Linked DNA regions of Indioceanicola profundi. Each later gene encodes a partner of the first gene's protein in a complex. Links are inferred from orthologs where the notes say so. Each region holds a gene or a part of one and is shown in the gene's direction. Other genes may lie near its edges. The genes, in order: accD, DOL89_RS15850 and accB.

What was found.
Region 2: the proteins of accD (region 1) and DOL89_RS15850 are in contact, whole or in part, in a solved structure (PDB 8UXZ), measured with the Escherichia coli proteins. The link is inferred for Indioceanicola profundi from one-to-one orthologs.
Region 3: the proteins of accD (region 1) and accB are in contact, whole or in part, in a solved structure (PDB 8UXZ), measured with the Escherichia coli proteins. The link is inferred for Indioceanicola profundi from one-to-one orthologs.

The regions. Positions count from the first base shown.
Region 1 is NZ_CP030126.1:3,193,408-3,198,387, forward strand. What follows is about bases 2,175-4,980. They hold accD (acetyl-CoA carboxylase, carboxyltransferase subunit beta), read left to right. Parts: upstream 2,175-3,011; coding sequence 3,012-3,950; downstream 3,951-4,980. Other genes in these bases: DOL89_RS15325 (Fe(3+) ABC transporter substrate-binding protein), read left to right, coding at 2,175-2,758; DOL89_RS15335 (bifunctional folylpolyglutamate synthase/dihydrofolate synthase), read left to right, coding at 3,974-4,980. Outside these bases: DOL89_RS15310 (hypothetical protein), read right to left, coding at 1-294; DOL89_RS15315 (hypothetical protein), read left to right, coding at 459-749; DOL89_RS15320 (superoxide dismutase family protein), read left to right, coding at 862-1,554; more of DOL89_RS15325, read left to right, coding at 1,709-2,174.
Region 2 is NZ_CP030126.1:3,312,770-3,317,891, reverse strand. Bases 2,157-5,104 are described here. They hold DOL89_RS15850 (acetyl-CoA carboxylase carboxyltransferase subunit alpha), read left to right. Parts: upstream 2,157-3,127; coding sequence 3,128-4,081; downstream 4,082-5,104. Other genes in these bases: DOL89_RS15840 (Crp/Fnr family transcriptional regulator), read left to right, coding at 4,757-5,104; DOL89_RS15845 (response regulator), read right to left, coding at 4,074-4,433; DOL89_RS15855 (YbjQ family protein), read left to right, coding at 2,337-3,014; DOL89_RS15860 (YbjQ family protein), read left to right, coding at 2,157-2,328. In the rest of the region: aceA (isocitrate lyase), read left to right, coding at 1-979; DOL89_RS15870 (hypothetical protein), read left to right, coding at 1,342-1,521; DOL89_RS15865 (hypothetical protein), read right to left, coding at 1,537-1,797; more of DOL89_RS15860, read left to right, coding at 1,990-2,156; more of DOL89_RS15840, read left to right, coding at 5,105-5,122. UniProt on the Escherichia coli protein: Component of the acetyl coenzyme A carboxylase (ACC) complex. First, biotin carboxylase catalyzes the carboxylation of biotin on its carrier protein (BCCP) and then the CO(2) group is transferred by the carboxyltransferase to acetyl-CoA to form malonyl-CoA.
Region 3 is NZ_CP030126.1:1,717,768-1,722,898, forward strand. What follows is about bases 1,539-4,495. They hold accB (acetyl-CoA carboxylase biotin carboxyl carrier protein), read left to right. Parts: upstream 1,539-2,763; coding sequence 2,764-3,228; downstream 3,229-4,495. Other genes in these bases: DOL89_RS08190 (DsbA family protein), read left to right, coding at 1,539-2,104; aroQ (type II 3-dehydroquinate dehydratase), read left to right, coding at 2,270-2,728; accC (acetyl-CoA carboxylase biotin carboxylase subunit), read left to right, coding at 3,247-4,495. Outside these bases: DOL89_RS08185 (DUF3369 domain-containing protein), read right to left, coding at 1-1,075; more of DOL89_RS08190, read left to right, coding at 1,352-1,538; more of accC, read left to right, coding at 4,496-4,590; DOL89_RS08210 (ABC transporter substrate-binding protein), read right to left, coding at 4,910-5,131. UniProt on the Escherichia coli protein: This protein is a component of the acetyl coenzyme A carboxylase complex; first, biotin carboxylase catalyzes the carboxylation of the carrier protein and then the transcarboxylase transfers the carboxyl group to form malonyl-CoA.

The DNA.
Region 1 (4,980 bases):
CAGAAGGTCCAGCGCCATGTCCCAGGGCAGCAGCGCGTCCGACCAGCGGGCGCCGAGATGGCGTCGGAACTCCGCCTCCACCTCCTGCCAGCGGTGGCGGCCGTGCCGCCAGCGCCGCGCCGACCAGAGCAGCAACTGCTCCGCCGGGGACAGGTCGAACACGGACAGGGGCCGCGGCTGCTGGGCCGGCGGCATGTCCATGGGGCGGAAGTCCAGCGGCGTCCGCGGCCATGCCACGCTCGCCACGCCGGCCGCCAGGGGCGGCAGCTTCTGTCCACCATCCGCAACGCGCATGATCGCACCTCTCCATCCATGGTGTGGCATGCAGGATATTGAGAGTCATTCGCATTTGCAAGGGTGCCGTGGATCGGGAACGAGGATCGGGCCGCACCGGTTGACAGGGCGACAGGTCCCGACGCTGGGACATTCCTCAGAACCGGACAGACAGGAGGACATCCATGGCAAGCGGAGCCCGCGGCAGCGAAGCCCAGACGACCACCGACCACGAGACGATCCGCAAATGGGCGGAAGCCCGCAACGGTCGTCCGGCATCGGTGAAGGGCACGCACAAGGGCGATGACGGCGGCATCCTGCGCATCGACTTCGACGAGCAGGAAGAAGGGCTGGAGCCCATCACCTGGGACGAGTTCTTCAAGACCTTCGAGGATCGTGAGCTGGCCTTCCTCTATCAGGACGAAATCGACGGCAACAAGAGCCGCTTCTTCAAACTGGTAAGCCGCAAGCACTGACGGACGGCCGGGCGCGTCGTCCCTGCCGCGCGGGCATCCGCCCGCCGCGGGCGGGAACCCGTGAGCGCCCGTGCCGGTTGCCAGGGCCACGACCAACGAAAGGGAGAATCCCATGCCGCGCCATCAGATCAGCGCCGCCACCGCCGCCACGGCCCTACTGCTGCTGGCCGCCCCGGCTGTCGCCCAGCAGGGCGGGAGCGCCGGGGGCGCCGCCGCCCAGACCGAACGTCGGGGTCCGATCGGCACCCAGACGCAGACCAGTCCGGACGACCGGCTGCTGCAACAGACCAATCCGGCCGGTGCCGACGTGCAGATGACGGCCACGGCCGAGCTGCAGGGCCCCAAGGGCGAGCGCATGGGAACGGTGGCCTTCGTCGAGACGCCGAACGGCACGCTGGTGCAGATCCGCCTTCAGAACGTTCCGGCCGGCGGCCATGGGCTGCACATCCACCAGAACGGAGCCTGCGAGCCGCCGGACTTCAAGTCCGCCGGCGGCCACTACGCGCCAGGCGGCAACAGCCACGGCATCCTCAGCGAGAAGGGCATGCATGCCGGCGACCTGCCCAACGTCTATGCCGAGCAGGACGGGGTCGTACAGGTCGACTACTTCACCCAGAGCGTCCAGATCCAGCCCGGCGGCACTGCCAGCCTGCTGCCCAGCGGCAGCCGCTCCGTCGTGCTGCACGCCACGGTGGACGATTACAGCACCGATCCGGCCGGCGATTCCGGCAATCGCATCGCCTGCGGCGTGATTGTCTCGCCCATGGCGGATGCCGGCGTGGCCCCGGAAAAGCCGGGCCGCTGAGCGAAGCCTTCCAGCCTGCGCATTGGCCGGGGCCCGTTCTGAGAACGGGTCGCATTTGCCCTTGACAGGCCCCGGCCCTGCGGCCAATCTGCGCGCAACTGCGAACAATTCGCAACATCGATCCGCAGAACCCGGGTTGGGGAGGAGTATCGCAATGGGCATGATCGGTCGGCGCGCACTGGGCCGCGGTGCGCTGGGAGTGGTGATCGGCACGGCGCTGCTGGCGCTGGGCGGCGGGTCCGCCCTGGCTGCGGGAGAGGTGAACATCTACTCCTCCCGCCACTACGATTCGGACCAGCTGCTCTATGATGCCTTCGAGAAGGAAACCGGCATCCGCGTCAACCTGATCGAAGGCAAGGATGACGAGCTGATCGAGCGCATGAAGGCCGAAGGGCGCAACAGCCCGGCCGACGTGCTGGTCGCGGTGGATGCCGGCCGGCTGTGGCGCGCGCAGGAGGCCGGAATCCTCCAGCCCGTCAGCTCCGACTATCTGAGCAAGACCATCCCGCCGCAGTACCGGGAGAAGGACGGCCACTGGTTCGGCCTGTCCAGCCGCGCCCGCGTCATCATCTACAACAAGGACGCGGTGAAGCCGGAAGAGCTGTCCACCTACGAGGATCTGGCCGATCCGAAGTGGAAGGACCGGCTGCTGATCCGCAGCTCCACCAACGTCTACAACCAGTCCCTGACCGGCTCCATCCTGGCCGCGCACGGGCCGGAGAAGACCGAGGAGTGGGCCCGCGGCATCGCCGCCAACCTGGCCCGCCCGCCCCAGGGCGGCGATACCGACCAGATCCTGGCCGTCGCGGCCGGGGAAGGCGACGTCGCCATCTCCAACACCTACTATTTCGGCCGCATGCTGAATTCCGACGATCCGAAGGTGAAGGCGCAGGCGGAGAAGGTGGGCGTGTTCTTCCCGAACCAGAACGACCGCGGCACCCATGTGAACATCTCCGGCGCGGGCGTGGCCGCCCATGCGCCGAACAAGGCGAACGCGATCAAGTTCATCGAGTTCCTGGCCGGCCCGGAGGCGCAGAAGATCTTCGCCGACGCGAACTACGAGTATCCGGTGCTGAGCAGCGTGCCGCCGCACCCCACCGTGGCCGCCTGGGGCGAATTCACCGCCGACAAGCTGAATGCCGCCGAATACGGCCGCAACAACGCCGAGGCGCTCAAGATCATGGACCGCGCCGGCTGGAAGTAAGCGCCGCGCCGGGTCCGAACCGTCCCGTTCCGGTCGTCCTCCGGAACCACCTCATGGCCCGCTGGCAACGGCGGGCCATTTTCTTGTCATCCCGGCAGGGTTCGATGCGACGGCAAGATGCGGAACCCTGATCCGCGGGCCTGCCCTGTTGACGGAACGAGGTCAACAGGACTACCCAATCCACCAGTCCCACGATGGCGGTCGCGGCTTGATCGCGCCTGCGCGGATCGCGACCCGTCCTGAGAGCGCTTGCATGAACTGGCTCACCAACTTCGTCCGGCCCAAGATCCAGTCCCTGATGTCCTCCAAGAAGGATGTCCCGGACAATCTCTGGCACAAATGCCCCTCCTGCGAAGCGATGATCTTCCATCGCGACCTGGAGGAGAACCTGCATGTCTGCCAGCATTGCGGGCACCATATGCGCATCGGGCCGGAGAAGCGGCTGCAGATGCTGTTCGATCCGGGCTTTGAGACGATCGAGCTGCCCAAGGTGCTGGTCGATCCGCTGAAGTTCCGGGATCAGAAGCGCTATACGGACCGGCTGAAGGACGCCCAGTCCAAGACCGGGCGGCAGGACGCCATCATCGTGGCGCATGGCGCCATCAACGGCCAGCCGGCCGTCATCGCCGCCTTCGACTTCGGCTTCATGGGCGGTTCCATGGGCATGGCGGTGGGTGAGGCGCTGGTGGCGGCGGCCAAGCTGGCCGTGCTGCAGCAGGTTCCCCTGATCGCCATTCCAGCCTCGGGCGGTGCGCGCATGCAGGAGGCGATCCTGTCGCTGATGCAGATGCCGCGCAGCATCATCGCGGTGGAAATGGTGAAGGAGGCCGGGCTGCCCTATCTTGTGGTGCTGACCGACCCCACCACCGGCGGCGTCACCGCCAGCTTCGCCATGGTGGGCGACATCCATATCGCCGAGCCGGGGGCCATCATCGGCTTCGCCGGCGCCCGCGTGATCGAAAGCACCATCCGCGAGACCCTGCCGGAAGGGTTCCAGCGCTCCGAATACCTGCTGGAGCATGGGATGGTGGACATGGTGGTCCACCGCAAGGAGCTGAAATCCACGCTGGGCCGCGTCATCGACCTGCTGCGCCGGCCGGGTCCGGGTGCGGAGATCCTGAAGATGCTGCCGCGCGACGAGCGGCTGACGGCGACCCGGCCGGGTCCGGTGCCGGTTCAGACCGCGGAATAACGCTGACCAAGGACGCCCGAGTCATGATCAAGGCGGCGGTCGCCCCGGCCGAGCCGCGGCTGGAAGCCGTGCTGGAGCGGATGCGGCGGCTGCATCCGAAGGTGATCGACCTGTCGCTCGGCCGGATCGAGCGGCTGCTGGCCAAGCTCGGCAATCCGGAGCGGCGGCTGCCGCCCGTTGCCCATGTGGCCGGCACCAACGGCAAGGGCAGCACCGTCGCCTTCCTGCGCGCCATGGCCGAGGCGGCGGGGTACAAGGTGCATGTCTATACCAGCCCGCATCTGGTGCATTTCCATGAGCGCATCCGGCTGGCCGGTTCCCTGATCGGCGATCCGGCGCTGGCGGAGCTGCTGGAGGAGATCGAGCGGCTGAACGGGGACGACCCGATCACCTTCTTCGAGATCACCACCGCCGCCGCCTTCCAGGCCTTCGCCCAGGTTCCGGCCGACCTGACGCTGCTGGAGGTGGGGCTGGGCGGCCGGCTGGACGCCACCAACGTGATCGACCGGCCCGCCGTCTCCGTGCTGACCCGCATCAGCATGGACCATATGCAGTTCCTGGGCGGCACGATCCAGGAGATCGCGGCGGAAAAGGCCGGAATCCTGAAGCCGGGCGCGCCCGCCGTGGCCTATCCCCAAGCGGACCCCGCCGTGACCTCCGTGTTCCGGGCGCGGGCCGCCGAACTGGGCGCGCCGCTGCGCCTGTTTGGCGCGCCGGAGGGCTGGCACGCGGAGGTGACGGAAACCGGCATGCGCTACAGCGGCGGCGGCCGGGTGCTGGAGCTGCCCGCCCCCGGCCTTGCCGGGGCGCACCAGGTGCTGAATGCCGGCCTTGCCGTCGCCGCGTCGGAGCATCTGCCGGTGGCGATCCCGAACGAGGCCGTGATGCGGGGCCTCGCCGCCGTGGAATGGCCGGCCCGGCTGCAACGGCTGACCCGCGGCCCGCTGGCGGACATCCTGCCCGCCGGTTGGGAACTGCTGCTGGATGGCGGACATAATGACAGCGCCGGCGAGGTGCTGGCGGCGCAGGC
Region 2 (5,122 bases), 120 kb from region 1 along the record:
TCCGGACCAGAGCCTGTATCCGGCCAACTCCGTGCCCATGGTGGTGAAGCGGATCAACAACGCGCTGCAGCGCGCCGACCAGATCCAGACCATGGAAGGCAAGGGCGACACCTACTGGTTCGCGCCGATCATCGCCGACGCAGAAGCCGGCTTCGGCGGCCCGCTGAACGCCTTCGAGCTGATGAAGGCCATGATCGAGGCCGGTGCGGCGGGCGTCCACTTCGAGGACCAGCTCGCTTCCGAGAAGAAGTGCGGGCATCTGGGCGGCAAGGTGCTGATCCCGATCCAGCAGTTCATCCGCACCCTGAACGCGGCCCGCATGGCCGCCGACGTCTGCGGCACCAGCACGCTGGTCATCGCCCGCACCGACGCCGAGTCAGCCCAGCTCATCACCTCCGACGTGGATGAGCGCGACCATCCCTTCATCGACCGGAACGACCGCACGCCGGAAGGCTTCTACCGGATCAAGAAGGGCATGGGCGTGGATTACTGCATCGCCCGCGCCCTGGAATACGCGCCATATTCCGACCTGATGTGGTGGGAGACCTCCAAGCCGAACCTGGACGATGCGCGCCGCTTCGCCGAGGCCGTGCACAAGAAGTATCCGGGCAAGATGCTGGCCTACAACTGCTCGCCCAGCTTCAACTGGAAGGCCAACCTGGACGAGGACACCATCGCCCGCTACCAGGCCGAGCTGGGGGCCATGGGCTACAAGTACCAGTTCGTCACCCTGGCCGGCTTCCACAGCCTGAACCTCGCCACCTTCGAGCTGGCCCGCGGCTACAAGGAGCGCGGCATGGCCGCCTACTCCGAGATGCAGCAGCGCGAGTTCGCGGCCGCCGAGAAGGGTTTCACCGCCGTGAAGCACCAGCGCGAGGTCGGCACCGGCTACTTCGATGCCGTCAGCCTTGCGATCTCCGGCGGCACGTCCTCCACCACCGCGATGAAGGACAGCACCGAGACCGACCAGTTCCACTGAGCGGGATCGGGGCGGGCCGGCGGTCTCCCGGCCCACCTCCCGAGTTTTCCGGTGCCGCGCGGCAGTACGCGGCGGCACCGGGTCCGAGCCGCCCCTTCAGCCACTGAATGGCGCGAGGGGTTCCGCACCGGCGCGCTGGACCGCCGGTGCATCCGATCCGCGCGACGGATTCTGCCTTCCGATCCAACCCCGGCCGCTGAATGGCCGGAACCGGACCGGGGCCGGCAAGCGGCACGCTGGAGGCCGCGACCCGATGGGACCCGTCACGCGGATCAGTATTCGGCCCAGGGCCGCGCCGGCCCCTCTCCCGCCCTCGGGAGGGGGGCCTCGGCGTCTCCGCCCCACGGGCCCGGAGGCAACGCATGGACCGTTACGAGACGTTCGTTCCCGACGAGGTGCAGCCCTGCACCGAGGCTTCCGTTGCAGCGCCGGCCGCGGCGGCTCCTCCGCAATCGGCCGCCCCGAAGCGCAAATCCGGCACCCCGGCCGGCTGGACTGTGGTCCAGGCGCATGGCTATGCCGTGATCCTGACCTTCGAATAGGGCTTGGCCCCGCTCTCACTCCGCCCCGATATCCGTCCTGCCTTCCAGAAGCCGGGCATACATGGCGTTGATCCGGCCGCGCAGCTCCTGCCAGCCGGTGGGTTCCGGGATGCGGCCATTGTCGATGGCGGCGGTGATGGCCAGCATGGCCTCCACCGCATCGGTGTTGCCATCGCCCTTCAAGGGGGCGTCACGCCCGCGCATGATGTCCCGGGTTACGGACATGCAGTAGTCTGCCAGTTCGATCAGGGAATGGGGGGCGGTCTCGCGCGCCATGCGGGTATCTCCCGTCCGTCAAAGGGTTGGCAGGAAACTGCGGGTCCGGCACGTTCCGGTCAAGGACCACGGAAAGGCGGGACAGCGTCGGAGGGCTGCGCAAAAGAGGTGGCCGCGGCAAGTCCTTCCATTGCCGCCACCTGTAGTTCCCGCTACCGTGCCGTGCAACTACATCCGGCGGACACGACTTTCATGCACATTTCCACTCTCGACCATCTGCCGGGCTTCCGGATCGTGCGCTCCCATGGGCTGGTGCAGGGCTCCACCGTCCGCTCCAAGCATCTGGGGCGGGACTTCATGGCGGGGCTGAAGACCCTGGTCGGTGGTGAGCTGCGCGGCTACACCGAGCTGATGGAGGAGGCGCGGGCGGAAGCGCTGGCGCGCATGATCGCCGCCGCGCGGGAGTTGGGTGCGGATGCCGTGGTGGGGCTGCGCTTCGGCACCGCCGGCATCACCGATGGCGCGTCCGAAATCCTGGCCTACGGCACCGCCGTGGGGGTGGAGCCGGACATGTCGACGCCGGCCGGCTGAGCCCCGCCATGTCCTGGTGGGAGTTCATCCCGGGCCCCCTTCTGGCCGCCCTGACCGCGATGGCGCTGGCGCTGGCGCTGCCGCTGCTGGTGGCCGGTGCGGTGATCGAGGCGCGGCACTATTGCCGGCTGGTGCAAGACGGCGCGGCGCTTTCCGGCATCCGGCTGATCGCATCGGCCTATGTCCTGCCTGGAGGGGCGGTTCCGGGCATGGTCGCGCTGGGGCTGGTGGGCGGCGGCGTGACGCTGGCTCCGCCGCCGCTCGGCCGCTTCGTCCTGATGCTCCGCAAGCTGACCGGCGGGCGCATCGATCTCTACAACCGTCTTTACGACCGCGCCCGGCGCGAGGCGTTGCTGCGGCTGCGGCGGCAGGTGGCCGAACGCGGCGGCGACGGGGCGGTGGGCGTGCGGATCGACGCCGTCCGGATCGGCAATGGCCAAGCCAGCATCTACGCCTATGGGACGGCCGTGCGCGGTCTGCCATTCGGCGAGCCGGGAGCTGGCGAACCGGTTCTGCCTGAAGCGGCGGGGTCCCCGCCGGCCCCGCGCAAGTGGGCGCTCGCCATCCTGGTGGTGAGCGGCGCTGCTGCGGCGGCGATTGTCGGCGTCGGGGAAACCGCCCTCATGTGGGCGCTGGACGAGGTGCCGTGGCTCAGGCAGTTGCTGTCCCACTGGCTGCGGATGTGAGTCCTCCGGGTGGGGGGCGTCTGCCCCCTTCACTCAATTCTGGTTCTCAAAGGGGTGGTGTGCTAATGACCGCCGCTTGAATGCGAGCCGCCACGGCCAAGAGCACAGCACCGATGCACTTCCTGGAATTCGAGAAGCCGATCGCCGAACTCGAAGGCAAGATCGAGGAGCTCCGCCACCTGTCCGACGGCGGCGACCTGAACATCGCCGACGAGGTCAAAAAGCTTCAGGATAAGGTGGAGAAGCAGCTCCGCGCCACCTACGCCAAGCTGACCCCGGCCCAGAAGGTCCAGGTGGCCCGCCACCCGAACCGGCCGCACTGCCTGGACTATATCCGCGCCCTGATCACCGACTTCACCCCGCTGGCCGGCGACCGGCTGTTCGCGGAGGATCGCGCCATCGTCGGCGGTCTCGGCCGGTTCAAGGGCCGCTCCTGCGTCGTCATCGGCCAGGAGAAGGGCAACGACACCGAAAGCCGGGTGCGGCACAATTTCGGCATGGCCAAGCCCGAGGGCTACCGCAAGGCCCAGCGGCTGTTGCAGATGGCCGACCGCTTCGGCCTGCCGGTCATCACGCTGGTGGACACCGCCGGCGCCTTCCCCGGCGTCAGCGCGGAGGAGCGCGGGCAGGCGGAAGCCATCGCCAAGAGCATCGAGACCTGCCTGCGCGTGAAGGTGCCCATCGTCTCCGCCGTGATCGGCGAGGGCGGGTCCGGCGGGGCCATCGCCATCGCCACCGCCGACCGGGTCATGATGCTGGAGCACGCGATCTATTCGGTCATCAGCCCCGAGGGCTGCGCCTCCATCCTCTGGCGCTCCGCCGCCAATGCCGCCGACGCGGCCCAGGCCCTGCGGCTGACCGCCCAGGACCTGAAGGAGCTGGGCGTTATTGACCGCATCGTGAACGAGCCCATCGGCGGCGCCCACCGCCAGCGGGAAGAGACCATGCAGCATCTCGGCAATGCCATCGAGGATGCGCTGGAAAGCCTGCGCGGACAGGACGGCGCGACGTTGCGCCTGAATCGCCGCCAGAAGTTCCTGGATATGGGCCAGAAGGGCCTCAGCTAGGCTCCGCTCCGCCGACGGGGGGAAGCAGGGCGGCGATGGCCGTGGCCAGCTCCTCCTGCCGGAAGGGCTTCTGCAGGATCGGCGCGCCCAGACGCGCCAGCGTGGTCCGGTCGAATCCGGACATCAGCAGGAACGGAATGCCGCCCTCCCGCAGGGCGGCGGCCAGATCGTCCGTCGTGCCGTCCCGCAGACGGTAATCCACCAACGCCACATCCATCGCGCGCCCGGCCGTCAGCCGCAGCGCTTCCGCGACAGTGGCGACCGGGCCGACTACTTGGTAGCCCAACTCCTCCAGCATCATCGCCAGGGACTGGGCGATGATCGCCTCATCCTCGGCGACAAGAATCCGCATGTTGTCTGTTCCCGCCTGTGGGCTGCCCAGGCACGGGCGCCTTCCGTCAGGCTGCCGGGAACTTGGGGCAGTCGTCGGCCGGACGCACCAACATTGGTTAATCGCTGCCCCGATATCCAGCACCTGTGACGGGATTGTCGCATCCCACGGTTTCAGAGGAAGCAGGTCTGACAAGCATGCCGATGTTTATCACAGGCCAGAGATGAACCTCCCCTGCCCAGAGACTGTTAAGGTAAGCGTAACCCGTTCGATCAGCTTTCCATGATATCGGAGTGACGGCGGTTCCGTGTGCCAGTCATCCGGGCCGACCTGGAGAATGTCCGATGCCGCAGACATCTTTGCCGCTCTTCAAGCGCCTTGCCGCGCACGTCGATTTTACTGCGCCCGAGCGGCGCGCGATCGAGGTGTTCAGCCGAGAGCGGCGGAAGGTCCCGGCGAAGACCGACTTCGTGAAGCAGGGGGAAAGGTTCGACCGCGTCGGCATCCTTCACCGCGGCTGGGCCATTCGGGCAAAGGCGCTGCCCGATGGACGCCGGGCGATCCTGAACTTCATGCTGCCCGGCGACCTCTGCTGCATGTACTGCCCGCTGGTCGAGGTGGCGGAATATTCCGTGACCACGGTGACGGAGGCGGAATTCTCCGCCGTGGACTACCAGCAGGCCGCCAGGGTATTCCGCCAGTTCCCCCGC
Region 3 (5,131 bases), 1.5 Mb from region 1 along the record:
AGGCCGGGTCCGTGCGGAGAAGGAAGGCTACCTCGGTGATCAGGCGCGACAGGCGCAGCACATGGTCGCCGCCGCCCTCCGGGTCCTTGTACTCGGCCAGTCCGGCCAGCGCGATGACGGTCGCCTTGTGCGCCTTCTTAAGTTGATCGTAGAGGTGCAGATTGTCGAAGCCGATGGCGATCTTGGAGCCGAGCACCTCCGCCAGCCGCCGCTCCAGCTCGTCCAGCTCGCGGCCGGTGTGGATGCAGGCTACCGCATCCCGGCCGTCATTGGTCTTCAGCCAGAGAATCAGCAGCCCGTCCTCGTGGTGGTGCTCCCGCTCGCGGAGCACGGCGAGGATCTTGTCCGACAGCTCCCCGCTGACCGCGGCGGCCAGCCGCATTCCGGTGGTGCCCGCATATGTGCCGGCGCCGGCCAGGATCTGGGCGTCGGCCCTGGCAGCCCCTCTGGGCACGCAGACCAGCCCGTCCTGCGGCACGTCCAGCACCCGCGCCAGCTCCTGGATCACCGCCTCGGCAAAATGATCGACCGCGCGCAGATTGAACAGGTTGGTGGACGCCTCGATGATCCGCTCCATCCCCCTGCGGGAGCGCTGGAGCATGGTGATGTGCTCGTAGGAGCGTAGCGCCGCTACGGTGGCGGTGCCCAGCTTCTGGGCCGTCAGCTCCGTCTTGGCCTTGTAATCGTTGATATCGTAGCCGTGGATGACCGCGTCTTCCGGCGCCTGGCCCGGCTGGCCCGTGCGCAGGATGATCCGGACGGCGTCGTTGTTCAGCTCCTCCCGGATGCGGGGCACCAGGCGCAGCCCGGCATCATCCGTTTCCATCACCACATCCAGCAGAATCATCGCGATTCCCGGATCAGTGCGCAGGATCTGCAACGCCTCTTCCGCCGAATAGGCGGACAGGAACTGGACCGGCCGGCCATGATAGCTGAACTTCTTCATGACCAGCCGCGTCATGGCATGCACCTCCGGATCGTCGTCGACGATCAGGATCAGCCAGGGCTTCTGCGGGAACTCGGGACGGGTCGGAGCCGATGGCGCCTCATCCTGGAACAGGAAGTCGTCATTCATGATCATGCGGCTGCCGTGGTCATCGGACTGCGAACCGTCCGGGTCGTGTTCGGATGATCCCGGCCGGAAAAAAGAGACCGGCCCTCCGGCAGACTGCCGGCGGCCCATATCTCCGCATACCTCAGTCGGCTAAGCAAGTCAGAAACTCCGGTCCTTCCCGCGGACGTAGCGGGCGGCAGGCTTGCATCCCTCCACGATTTCGCCATCTCCTGTGTCTATCGTGCCAATCCATGGCGCCGGATATTCCGCCGGCGCATCGACCGGAGCTGTTGAGTGATGATGTCCCGCCCCCTGCGCGCCGCACTGATCGGCCTTTCCCTGACGGCCGTGACCCTGCCCGCCGCGGCCGCCGAACCGGCGCAGATGGACCGCAAGGCGGTCGAGCAGATCGTCCGCGACTACATCCTGCAGAATCCGGAAATCATCACCGAGGCCATCACCATCCTCCAGCAGCGGGAGGAGGAGCAGGCGTCCCAGGCCGTCTCGCAGGCCGTGAAAGCGAATCAGCAGGAGCTGACCCGCAGCCCCGGTTCGCCGGTGCTGGGCAATCCAAAGGGCGACGTGACCCTGGTGGAGTTCTTCGACTACCAGTGCGGCTACTGCAAGCGCGCCCATCCGCAGCGCTCGGCGGCGGTGAAGGACGACGGCAAGGTCCGCGTCGTGATGAAGGAGTTCCCGATCCTCGGCCCCGCCTCGGTCGAGGCGTCCAAGGCCGCGCTGGCTGCCGCCAAGCAGGGCAAGTACGCGGAAATGCATGAGGCGCTGATCACCCAGCAGGGGCCGCTGAACAACGATGTGATCCGGGACGTCGCCCGCAAGGTCGGTCTGGACATGGACCGGCTGGAGAAGGACATGAAGTCCGCCGACGTCCAGGCGGAGATCGACGCCAATTACAAGCTGGCCCAGGCCCTGAACATCCGGGGCACTCCGGGCTTCGTTGTGGGAGAGACGGTTGTTCCCGGCATGATCGGCCGCGACGCCTTCACCGAGCTGTTCGCCGCCGAACGCGCCGCGCAGAAGGGCGGCTGAGCCGCTTCCAGCCCCCCGGCAAATACCCGCTCCCGTGTTCCCTGCGGCACATGGGGGCGGGATTGGCACGCCTGTCGCCTCCGCTGACGCTCAGTCCTTGCCCCCGGCGGTCCCCATGCTATAAACGCGCGGTTTTCCGGGACCACCATGTCGGGACAGCCAACCTTGGCCATCCAGCCTTCCGTGCTCATCCTGAACGGGCCGAATCTCAACCTGCTCGGCACGCGGGAGCCGCATGTCTATGGAACGGACACGCTTGAGGATGTCGAGCGCCTGTGCGAGGACGCGGCCGCGCGCCTCGGGCTGGAGATCGATTTCCGCCAGTCCAACCATGAGGGCGAACTGGTGACCTGGATTCAGGATGCGCGTGGCGAACACGATGCCATCCTGCTCAATGCGGGTGCCTACTCGCACACCTCCATCGCCATCCTCGACGCCCTGAGCGCCGTGGGCCTGCCGGTGGTGGAGGTTCATCTCAGCAATATCTTCCGACGTGAGCCGTTCCGACATCACTCCTATGTGTCCACGGTTGCGCGCGGTGTTATCTGCGGCTTCGGCCCGCACGGCTATGTCCTGGCGCTGGAGGCGGTTGCCCGTCTCGTCGACGCCGCGGACCCGGCCTGACAGGGTGCGACCGGCCATCAAAGGGTTTAAGAAGAATGGCGACGTTTGAACTGGACGCTGAGTTCGTGCGCAAGATGGCGGAGCTCCTGACGGAGACCGGCCTGACGGAGATCGAGTATTCCGAGGGCGAGAAGCGCATCCGCCTGACCAAGGCGGCAATCCACGCCGCGCCGGCGATGATGGCTGCTCCCATGATGGCCGCCCCCGCCGCGATGCCGGCGGCCGCTGCCCCGGCGGCAGCTCCGGCAGCATCCCCGGCCCAGCATCCGGGCGCGGTGAAGTCCCCGATGGTGGGCACCGCCTATCATTCGCCGGAGCCGGGCGCCGCCCCGTTCGTGCGCGTCGGCGACAGCGTCAAGGCCGGTCAGACCATCCTGATCATCGAGGCCATGAAGGTGATGAACCCGATCAAGGCGCCGAAGGCCGGCACCATCACCCAGATCCTCGTCAACGACGCTCAGCCGGTCGAGTACGGCGAGCCTCTCATGATCATCGAGTAAGGGCTGATGCAGGACGGTCTGTTCGAAAAGGTCCTCATCGCCAATCGCGGTGAGATCGCGTTGCGCATCCACCGCGCCTGCCGCGAGATGGGCATCAAGACGGTTGCCGTGCACTCCACGGCCGACGCCGACGCCATGCATGTGCGCCTCGCGGATGAGAGCGTGTGCATCGGCCCGCCCTCTTCCAAGGAAAGCTATCTCAACATCCCGGCGATCCTGTCGGCCGCGACCATCACGGGCGCCGACGCGATCCATCCCGGCATCGGCTTCATGTCGGAGAACGCCCAGTTCGCCGAGATGGTGATCGAGCACGGCTTCGCCTGGATCGGCCCGACGCCGGAGCATATCCGGATCATGGGCGACAAGGTCACCGCAAAGAAGACCGTGATCGCCCATGGCCTGCCCTGCGTGCCCGGCTCCGACGGGCCGGTGAACTCGGTGGAGGAGGCCTTCGCCATAGGCGAGACGGCCGGCTACCCGATCCTGATCAAGGCGGCGGCCGGCGGCGGCGGCAAGGGCATGAAGGTGGCCTGGTCCAAGGATGAGCTGAAGGAGGCCTACCAGCTCGCCCGTGGCGAGGCGCGCGCCGCCTTCGGCAACGACCAGGTCTATATCGAGAAGTATCTGGCCAACCCGCGTCACATCGAAATCCAGCTCCTGGGCGACCATCACGGCAATGTGGTGCATTTCGGTGAGCGCGACTGCTCCCTCCAGCGTCGGCACCAGAAGGTCGTGGAAGAGGCTCCCTCCCCGGCGCTGAACGCGGAGGAGCGGGAGAAGATCGGCGCCCTGGCCGCCCGTACCGCGAAGCTGATCGGCTACCGCGGCGTCGGCACCATGGAGTTCCTGTACGAGGACGGGCAGTTCTTCTTCATCGAGATGAACACCCGCCTGCAGATCGAACACACCATCACCGAGATGATCACCGGCGTCGATCTGGTGCGGGAGCAGATCCGCGTCGCCACCGGCGCGCCGCTGGGCATCACCCAGAAGGACATCAAGTTCAACGGCCACTCCATCGAGTGCCGCATCAATGCCGAGCATCCGGAGACCTTCGTTCCCTCCCCCGGCCAGGTGAAGCAGTACCATGCGCCGGGTGGTCTGGGCGTGCGGGTCGATTCCGCCCTATATGACGGCTACCGCGTGCCGTCGCACTATGACAGCATGATCGCCAAGCTGATCGTGCACGGGAATTCCCGGAACGAGTGCCTGATGCGGCTCCGCCGTGCGCTGGAGGAATTCGTGATCGAGGGCATCGACACCTCGATCCCGCTCCACCAGAAGATCATCTCCGAGCCCGACTTCATCAATGGCGACTACGACATCCGCTGGCTCGAAGAGTGGATGAAGAAGAAGCTGTAGCGGCAGCCCTTCCTGTAGGCTGCGGAGCGGGCCGCCGGACCTCGTGCCGCCCTGCTCCAGCCCGCAGGGCAGTGACAGGATTCCTAACACCTGCCATACTGGGCTCCGCCGGTCGGTGACCGGCGGGTCTTGGACATGGTGGAACCGTCCCGGCTGCCGGGCTGCATTCCAGCCGCAACCGCTGCCGCCTGTGCCGCCGCATCACGGCAGGGGTGCGGTCCAGGGACGCCCACCCGGCGAATCTGTTGCGTTAGGTGCGTTAAGGGTCGCGTTAGGTGCGTTAAGGGCCACCTGCGGCACGCCTTGTCCTCCGCCTTCGCTAGTCGGCATAGCGCCGTTTCCATTCCTCCTCGATACGCACCATCCAGCTTGGATGCGGCTCCGGCAGGGTCCGGGAAAGATCGCCCTCAGGGGGCATGGCGGGCGGCCTTTCCAGCCGGTCGAACAGCGCCCGCTGGTCCGGCGAAAGCTTGTCCATGTCCAGCACGGTCGGATCGCCCCAGAGCGCCGGGTCGGCCTTGCGGGCCTGGGCTTCCGGCGA